DNA from 2 places in the Ruminococcus sp. 1001713B170207_170306_F1 genome. Region 1 is predicted to be linked to the other one. Evidence: riboswitches for the same ligand, from Rfam matches in the RefSeq annotation. Region 1 holds a riboswitch; the other holds the start of a gene.
The links. A riboswitch is a leader RNA that binds a small molecule or an ion and turns the genes downstream of it on or off. The one in region 1 is predicted to bind cyclic di-GMP.
Positions count from the first base shown of each region.

Region 2: it holds a riboswitch for cyclic di-GMP, as region 1 does, so the genes downstream of both, I4V84_RS16145 (transporter substrate-binding domain-containing protein) here and I4V84_RS00300 (transporter substrate-binding domain-containing protein) in region 1, are expected to answer to the same signal.

Region 1 covers NZ_JADPEX010000001.1:57,825-63,070, reverse strand. Annotated here, with positions in the region: gene I4V84_RS00305 (response regulator) at 1-2,455, shown strand, start outside; cyclic di-GMP riboswitch class I at 2,607-2,682, shown strand; gene I4V84_RS00300 (transporter substrate-binding domain-containing protein) at 2,883-5,246, shown strand, end outside.
Region 2 covers NZ_JADPEX010000030.1:16,433-21,678, reverse strand. Annotated here, with positions in the region: gene I4V84_RS16150 (histidine kinase dimerization/phospho-acceptor domain-containing protein) at 1-103, opposite strand, end outside; gene I4V84_RS16145 (transporter substrate-binding domain-containing protein) at 184-3,057, opposite strand; cyclic di-GMP riboswitch class I at 3,221-3,296, opposite strand; gene I4V84_RS16140 (helix-turn-helix transcriptional regulator) at 3,430-3,879, opposite strand; gene I4V84_RS16135 (alpha/beta hydrolase) at 3,882-4,880, opposite strand; gene I4V84_RS16130 (MerR family transcriptional regulator) at 4,999-5,246, shown strand, end outside.

The sequences.
Region 1 (5,246 bases):
CTATCAGGGATTTGAATATGATGCCATCGCCATTGCTTATGAAAACTCTAATATCGTAGATGTACTGGATATTTCTGCTTTCAATGGAAATGCACAGAGTTTTATTGTTCATCCGGATGGCCGTGTTGTGATCGATCATTCTTCTGAGTTATGGGGGAATGTATATAATTTCTTCGGTGTTCTGAGAGAGCATTCTGATATGTCTGAAAAAGAGGTCAATGAGCTTTCGGAGAAGTTTAAAGCAGGACATACTGGTGCGATGCTGGTAAATCTGGATGGAAGGAACTATTATCTGGTCTATGAAAAATCAGATATTCAGGACTGGGTATTTCTGGGACTTGTACAGGCAGATATTGTCAATGCCAGTATGAACAGCCTGCAGAGCAGTACAATGCTTCTTGTTGGTGCGGTCGTGTTCTGTATTGCTGCTTTTCTTATCAGTCTTATTATTCAAAAAAGCAGGACAAATCTCAGAAGAAAGGATACGGAGATCCGGTACCGGGATGAGCTGTTTCAAAAGCTTTCAATGAACGTGGATGATGTCTTTCTGATGCTGGATGCAAAAACATATCAGGCAGATTACGTCAGCCCAAATGCGGAAAATCTGCTGGGTATTACGGTAGAACAGATTCGTAGAGATATTCGTGTTCTGGGAAAATTGCATCCGGCGGAACATGAAGATCCGGAGAAAAATTATCTGGAAGAAATCAAGGTTCATGAACAGCGAGAATGGGATTTTGAATATGTTCATCAGAAAACAGGGGAAAAACGCTGGTTCCATAATATTGCAATGGGTAGTGAGGTAAATGGAAAAAAGAAATACATCCTGGTTCTGTCGGACCGTACCTCGGACTGGAAAATGAACCAGGCACTTTCTGAGGCAGTCCGTGCGGCGGAGACAGCAAACAGGGCCAAGAGTACCTTCCTTTCCAACATGTCTCACGATATCCGGACACCAATGAATGCGATCATCGGCTTTACCACACTGGCTGTAAGCAATATTGATGATAAAAACAAGGTTCGGGATTATCTGGGAAAGATCCTTTCCTCCAGTAACCATCTGCTTTCCCTGATCAATGATATCCTGGATATGAGCCGGATTGAGAGCGGAAAGATCCATCTGGAAGAAACGGAGGTCAGTCTGTCGGATGTGCTTCATGATCTGAAGACGATCATCAGCGGGCAGATCCATGCGAAACAGCTGGAGCTTTATATGGATGCCATGGATGTGACAAATGAGGATGTCTATTGTGATAAGACACGACTGAATCAGGTGCTGCTGAATCTTTTGTCCAATGCGATCAAGTTTACTCCTGCTGGCGGAACCGTTTCTGTCCGGCTGAAACAGTATCCGGGTCTCCAAAGAGGCAGTGAACTGTACGAGATCCGGGTGAAGGATAACGGAATCGGTATGAGTCAGGAATTTGTACAGAAGATCTTTTCTCCTTTTGAGAGGGAGCGGACTTCCACTGTAAGCAGGACTCAGGGTACAGGACTTGGTATGGCCATCACCAAGAATATTGTGGATATGATGGGCGGCACCATTGAGGTCCGGACAGAGCAGGGGAAAGGTACCGAATTTATCGTCCGACTGCCATTCCGGACTCAGCCTGAGCACCAACGTATAGAGAAGATCATAGAGCTGGAAGGTCTTAAGGCTCTGGTTGTAGATGACGATTTTAATACCTGTGACAGCGTGACAAAAATACTTGTGAGGGTTGGAATGCGTTCGGAATGGACACTTTCCGGTAAGGAGGCTGTTCTGCGTGCACGACAGTCTATGGAGCTTGGGGATGCCTTCCATGCTTATATCATCGACTGGCGACTGCCGGATATGAATGGTATTGAGGTCACCAGACAGATCCGCAGTCTTGGTGACGATACACCGATCATTATTCTGACTGCTTATGACTGGTCAGACATCGAAGTGGAAGCCAGGGCTGCAGGAGTAACTGCATTCTGTGCGAAACCTCTGTTTATGTCCGATATCAGAGATACCCTGATGACTGCCATTGGCCAGAATCAGGCTGAGCAGGAGAAGCCTGTTCTTCCGGCGGCATGCTCAGATTTCAGAGGCAGATGTATACTGCTTGTGGAAGACAATGAGCTGAACAGTGAAATTGCGGTGGAGATCCTTAATGAATATGGCTTCCTGGTGGATACTGCAGAAAATGGGGCAGAGGCAGTAGAGAAGGTCAAGAGGTCGAAACCGGGCGGTTATGATTTGGTGCTGATGGATGTGCAGATGCCGGTAATGAACGGATATGAGGCCACGAAGCAGATCCGTGCCCTTAGGGATCCGGCACTGGCAGGAATCACCATCCTTGCCATGACGGCCAATGCTTTTGACGAGGACAGAAAGAAAGCGTTGGAATGCGGTATGAATGGATTCTTATCCAAGCCAATCGTTATAGAGGAATTGATCAGTACATTACAAAATAATCTGACAGATTAGTAATAAAAACCTGCTAAGAAGTTCGGTTAACAACTTTTTAGCAGGTTTTCAAATTATTTTTAAGCGTTAAAGCGGTGAGGTTTTTCTTGTGTAAAGTGGAGCAAGGGAGTATAATAAAATCAGTTTTTTTGTATAATTTTAAATGCTCTAATATGGAAATCGGCAAAACAGATGAAAGTCTGCGACGCAAAGCTACAGGGCCTGTAAAATGGCAGCCAGTTGCATGAAATGAGATGCGCTGCCTGTTTGGCAGCGTTTTTATCACCCGGGGCATTGCAGAGATGATGGAAATTACACAGCAGCAGTACACAGCAACAGGGATGAATGCACATATTGCAAAACCGATTGATATAAAAACAATACTTGCTGTTTTTGACCTGGTGTTTGGAACATCATAAAACACAAACGGATGAAGGAAATAAAAAATATGGATAAAAGTAGAAAAAAATCAGCCGTACTATTTGCATGTATATTTGTGGTCCTGGGAATGTGGATGATGTTATCGGTACACTGCCAGGCTGCTGAAACGAATAATGATGAAAAACAGCCACAGACCATCCGTGTCGGCTCATTTGAGGATACCTTTAATTATGTCGATAAAAACGGTGTCAGACGAGGTTATGGCTACGAGCTCATGCAGGCTCTGGCAGGTTATACCGGATGGAAATTTGAGTATGTGAAATGTGACTGGTCCAACTGTTTTGATAAGCTTGAAAATGGTGAGATTGATATCATGGGCGATATTTCTTACACCGATGAACGTGCACAGAAGATGCTTTTCCCGGATGAACCCATGGGTGAGGAAAAATATATCCTTTATGCTGATTTATCGGATACGGATATTGGGACGTCTGATTTCAAGTCTATGGATGGGAAACGTGTAGGTGTGCTCATGGGGACTGAGCCTGAAATCATGCTGACAGAATGGGAAAATAAGAATGGCATACATACAAAACATGTAAATGTGAATAGTGATGATGATGTCGAAAAGAAATTAGCGAATCATGAAATCGATTGTTTTGTATCTCTGGAGGAATCCATCTGGTCTGAACAGGGAATATCATCCGTTACCACGATTGGTAAATCCGGCATATATTTTGTAATAAATAAAGAGCGCAGCGATATCAAGACAGAGTTGGACTGGGCTATGCGTCAGCTGGATCAGGATAGTCCTTTTTTCAAGGCGGATCTGTATAAAAAGTATTTTACGCTTGATTATTGTCAAAGTCTTACAGGCGGAGAAAAGTCCTGGTTGGAAGAACATGATGGGATCCGGATCGGATTTCTGAGTAATGATGCGGCAGTATTTTCCCTGGACGAAGAGACTGGAAAACTTACCGGTATGCTGGCAGAATATTTCTCTTATGCCAAAGACTGTCTGGGAAATCAGATACTGGAATTTAATATACAGGAATATGATGAATATGATGAAATGCTTCAGGCTTTACAAGAACGAGAGATTGACATGATTTTTTATGCTGGCAGGAATCCATATTTTGCAGAAAAAAACGGATATACACTTACAAACACAGCCTGGACCTACAGCCTGATGGCGGTAACAGATGAGGAAAAATTTGATGAGAATAAGGTGTATACTGTAGCTGTGCCCAGGGAAAAATATGCCTTAAAACAGCATATTGCATTCAGTTATCCCCAATGGAAGCTTATAGATTGTGATTCGCTTGACGATGCAGCAGATATGGTCATTCATGAAAAAGCAGACTGTTTCCTCATGGGCGCAAGTCAGGCACTAATATATGATAACAGTCAAAATTTCAAGAGTATTCCACTTACAAAAACAATGGAGGCATGCTTTGCAGTTAGAAGTGGAGAGGGAACCCTCTTATCAATATTGAATAAAACCTTAAAGGCTATGCCGTCTGACATGCTTACAAGTGCACTTGCTATTTATGACAGTACAGCAGATAAGGTAACATTTTTGGATTTTGTAAAAGACAATATGCTTGCTTTTTTTGCTACGGCAGGATTTTTTGTACTCACTATCATTAGTATTATCCTCGTACTTTTACGGAAGGCAAGGAAAGCAGAAGCTGTCGCAAAGCTTGCTGCAAATGATACACAAAAGCTTAATGACAAGTTGGAAATCGCTCTGAAAAAAGCAGAAGAAGCTAATCTGGCAAAGACTCGTTTCCTTAACAATATGTCACATGACATCCGTACTCCTATGAATGCAATTCTGGGCTATGCACAGCTTATGGAGAATGAACTGAAAGGAAAGGATTTGCCTGAAACTTCAGAACATTTAAAAAAACTTCAGCAGTCAGGAAACCTTCTTCTGTCAATCATAAATAATGTACTTGATATGGCTCGGATTGAGAGCGGAAGGATGGAAATTGATGAGAACTATGGACGGATTGAGGATATCCGGCAGACTCTGTTTGAAATATTTGAGGATGAAGCAAAGAAAAAGAATCTTGCTCTTCATTACACAATAAATGTAGAACATGAAAATATACTGACAGATACTACCAAGGTAAAAGAAATATTTGTCAACATCCTGAGTAATGCCATAAAATATACTCCAGCCGGTGGTTCTGTTATGGTAGATATAGATGAATTACCCTGCGAGGAGCCTGGGTACATGATTGTAAGGACCAGGGTGAGCGATACCGGAATTGGTATGAGCCAGGATTATCTGTCAAAAATTTTCGAAGCATTCACTCGTGAACGAAACACCACGAAGAGCAAAATCACAGGAAGCGGACTTGGAATGTCAATCGTAAAGAAATATGTTGATCTGCTCGGTGGAACAATCGATGTGGAGAGTGAG
Region 2 (5,246 bases), on a different contig from region 1:
GTACCATTACAGTCAGGATAAGAAGCAGAACGATCAGCACAGTTATAAAAACCAAAACAGTCACAGACTGCGGTTGCTTCGGAAATAAATTAATTTCTGTCATAACAAAATCCTCTCTCTATGTTTCCTGTCTGCTTTTCCCATGCATCTGGAAGGCTCCTGATTGCTGCGGTTGCCTCATAATCATTTATGACAGGCATTTTGCTTTCTCAACTCTTCGCTTATGGTCTGCTTAATTTTTTCCGCATCCAGCGGCTTTGCGAGATGTGCGTTCATTCCTGCTTCCATACACTTTTCTGCATCTTCCCTAAATGCATTTGCAGTCATAGCAATGATAGGGATTATTTTTGCATCCTGCCGTTCCAGGTCTCTTATTGTTCTTGCAGCAGTAAGACCATCCATCACCGGCATCATAATATCCATTAAAATAACATCGTATGTTCCCGGTTCGGAAGCTTCAAAATGCTGAACAGCTTCTAACCCATTGTTCACTGTTTCTACTTTAGCCCCATTTTCCGTCAGCATAAATTCTGCTATTTCCACATTCAGCTCATTATCTTCAACCAGCAATACCCGGATATCTGATATATCTGCATCAAAATCTTCTTTTTCTTCTGGCCGTGCATTCGTATCAATTTTAAATGGAAGTATTACAGTAAAACAGCTTCCTTCACCAAGCTTGCTTTCAACTGTTATGGTTCCGCCCATCTTTTCTACAAGTTGTTTCACAATAGGCATTCCCAGACCTGTCCCATTATAATCAGAACGTGGGGAATTATCTGCCTGTACAAATGGAGTAAACAATTCATTTTTTATAAATTCTTCTGACATTCCAATTCCATTATCTTTTATTTTAAATTCACATGTCATGTGATCTTCTAATCTTTCAATCGTTCTCATACTCATGTAAATAAAACCATTCACCTTATTGTACTTCATACTGTTTGTAAACAGATTCATCAATATTTTTTTCAGATGAACTGCATTGCTCCAAACATATATACCACTGTAATCATCATGTTCTCCTATAACATGAAGTCCTTTTTCTTCTGCCTGAAAAGATAGTGACTCCGTGATTTCCTGACATACCTGATCCAGATTGATGGATTCATCACCAAAAACCATTGTATCTGATTCTAACTTTGCCATATCTAAAACATCATTTATCAATGATAGTAGCAGTTTCGATGACTCATGTATTTTATTCATGCAATCCTTTGCCCGCTCAGCATCATTTCCGCTTTTCTCAAGAATCGTAAGCATGCCAATAATACCATTGATCGGTGTTCTGATATCATGAGACATGTTATTTAAAAAGGAAGTCTTAGCCTTATTGGCACTCTGTGCTTCTACAAGTGCATTTTGTAATTCCTGCTGTTTTTCTTCAAGCTCCTGATTCAGCTTCAATGCCTGCTCAGCAGACTTCTTGGATTTTTCTTCCGCACGTTTTGATTTTTTCAAAGAATTAAGAATTATACACAGAACAACGAAAAAAGAAATTCCAGCGATAAGTGAAACTGTCAGTAAATTGTCCTGAATAAAATCCTTCGCTGTAACTTTTCGTAAGGAAGCATTATACGAAACTACTGCACCTGAAAATTGAGTTGTAGGTATAGATGTCAGTGTTTTATTCAGAATGGACAAAAGAACCGGTTCTCCCTGCAGAATAGCAAATGGAACATCAGCTTCTTTTGTCAGGAAAACACTATGAAGCTTATTATTTTTCAAATAGTCTGAAACAGTACCTGAATTGCTTACAATACAATCCGTCTCCCCCTTCTGCATTGCTTTTACTGCTGCATCTGATGTTTCATATTCCACAACCTTCCATTGCGGATAATTGTATGAAAGATATGCTTTCAATGCAAAATCATCTTTTTCAACGGCAACTATATTCTCTTTATTTTCATCAAAAGAATCCTTTGCCGTAATTGCTGCCATATTGAGAGTCAACAGCGTATCCGACAAAGCAAATCCATTTGTTTCTGCAAAGTATGGATTCTGGTTTGCATGAAAAATCAGGTCTATTTTTCCATCCTGCAATGCCTGAAGCAGTTCACTTCTTGTCTCATATCCATTTAATTCAAATTCCAGAGTCTGACCTTGCAGACAATTTTCTGCAAGATCCACATAATCTGTAATAACACCTGTCAGTTTACCTGTTGATGGATCTACACTGCTGATACCTCCATCCTGATTCAGATACCCTATCCGGATTGCACCATGCTGCCCGATCCACTCACTTTCTTCTTTTGAAAGAAACGAGCTGCTCTGTGCAGAAAGATAACGCCTGTAGAGATCATCTGTGTAAAATGGGTTGTCATCCTTGATTCTGCGCATAGCACTATCCAGTGCTTCTTTGATATCCGGACGTTCTGGATTTATAGCGAAATAGATTTCTGTCTCTCCAATACTTGTAAGCGGTGAAATATCCGATTCTTCCCAACGGGATTCTTCTACCGAAACGAAGCAGTCAATTTCATGTTTCGACAGTTTGTCCATAATTTCTGTGGTTGTAGAAACATTGATATGCTTCGTATGCAGACCATATTTTGATTCCCATTCATTAAGCACATCCTCCACTATATTATCTTTAGACACACCAATATTTTTTCCCTCAAAAGAATCCAAATTTCCTGCTGTAAGATCCATATTGGATGCATCCGTATAGATGTAATATTTCTCTTCCCCCATAGGCATATCGGAAAAAAGCATATTTTCAGCACGTTCGTCTGTATAGGAAATGTCACCAAGAATATCAATCTCTCCATTTTCCAACTGTGTAAAGCAGTTTTTCCAATCACTTGTTATGTATTTATATGTCCATCCTGCATAACCTGCAATATCTTGAAGATACTCATAACCATAGCCGCTTCTTTCTCCCTTTTCATTGACGGTATTATAAGTTTCTTCAAAAGATCCTACCCGGATAACATTGTCAGAGTTTTCTTTGGCAAATGTAGGAACGGATAAAACAATAAAACATATAATTGTGCAAAATATAATGTAACAAAATTTGAAATTCATTATATTCTGTACTAATTTGCACTTCTTCATCTTTCTCCCCTCCTCTAGGCTACAGTTGCTTGCTTCCAGATTTTAATTTTACATTCATTAATTGTCAATAACCTCCCCGCTATTTTTCCAAACAGCTTCTGTATTACTTATTCAAGTGCTCTACCATAAAAAAGCACTGCCAAACAGACAGTGCAACCTCATTTCATGCAACTGGCTGCCATTTTACAGGCCCTGTAGCTTTGCGTCCCAGACTTTCATCTGGTTTGCCGATTTCCTTATTATAGCTTTAATACTTATGCAAAAAAACTGATTTCATTATACTTTAATGCTCTAGTATACACAAGAAAACATTACCGTTTTAACGACAAAAATAAAAAAAGAACAGCCGATACATATACTCGAACTATTCTTCTACTTCCGAAGACCACGTAGCATTGACATCACTGTTTCCTGCTCATTTGTACTCAGATTATTCCATATCCTTAAAACTTCTTTCTGTTTTTCTGTCAGATTCTCTGAATTACCTTCCTGAAAAAAATGTGATAATGTCACACCCAAAGCTGTACATATTTTTTCAAGTGTGATCAGCGACGGCAGGTTTTCCTGCGCCATGATTCTTCCCAGTGATGACTGGGAAATTCCAAATACACATAAGCATGATACAATAGAGGCATGCTGAAGGAGGATCTCATATGGCAAAGCAAGCTGTACAATTTCTTCTTTTGTATGATATTTGTTATTCAACTCCATCGTTATTTTTAATGCCCTTTGAGACAGCTCATGCATGATCAGATGGTCTTCACTTCCACCGTCTACAGTATATCCGGGCTTCATATTACTCAAATATTCTTCAAATGTCATGATTAACCAACCCCGTTTTCTTTAAAAAATTTCTGGATTTTATCAAATGGGATTACATCCAGATTATCGTAAAGATCTGTATGAACAGCCCCTGGAATTGTCAGCAGCTCTTTATTGGATGTGTACTTGCTGTCCTTGATCATATTTTCATAAGCATCTTTTCCAAAATAATAACTGTGCGCTTTTTCTCCATGAACGATAAGGACTGCACTTCTGATTTCATTACAGTACTTTAATATTGGCTGATTCATAAATGACATACATCCAATACTGTTCCAGCCCCCATTGGAATTCAGGCTCCTTTTATGATAACATCTGCCTTTATAATACTCACTATAATCTTTTACGAAGAGAGGGGCATCTTCGGGAACCGGAAGTGGAACACAACCACCGCTTCTGGAATACTCGCCTTTACGGTATTCTTGTGTTCTGAGGGCATTCAGTGACTGTTTCTTTGCATAACGTGCTTCTTCACTGTCCTCAGAATCAAAGTACCCATTTGCATTTACCCTTGTCATATCATACATGGTAGATGCTACAGTTGCTTTTATTCTTATATCCAATGCAGTTGCGTTAAGAGCCATTCCACCCCATCCGCAGATTCCAATGATTCCTATTTTATCCGTATCCACATCTTCCCGAACAGAAAGAAAATCAACAGCAGCCATGAAATCTTCTGTATTAATATCCGGAGAAGCCATGAATCTTGGATTGCCTCCACTTTCCCCCGTAAAAGAAGGATCAAATGCAATCGTTAAATATCCTTTTTCAGCCATCGTCTGCGCATATAATCCGGAACACTGTTCTTTGATTGCACCAAATGGTCCGCTTACGGCAATCGCAGGATATTTCCCTGACACATTTTTCGGCTTATACAGATCTGCAGCAAGTGTGATTCCATAACGATTTACAAATGTCACTTTCTTATGATCTACTTTTTCACTCTGTGGAAAAGTTTTATCCCATTCAGATACCAACTTTAATTCTTCTGTTTTTAACATATTCAACATCCTCCATATGCAAAATTTCTTGTAATTATACTAACAATAGTATATGATATAAATATCATACAACCTAAAGTTAACTTTAGGTCAAGCATATTTTGAAAGAAGGTTTTTTATGTATACAATCGGTCAGGTCTCTGCAATGTTTGGTCTCCCTGTTTCTACCTTAAGATATTATGACAAGGAAGGTTTTTTCCCTAATCTGGAGCGTAAAGGAAACATCCGTTATTTCAGCGATAATGAGTTGGAAGCGCTTCGTATCATTGAATGTCTGAAGAAATCTGGGCTTGAGATCAAAGATATAAAGCAATTTTTTATCTGGGTATCTGAAGGCAGCGCCAGCTATGAAAAAAGGAAAGAATT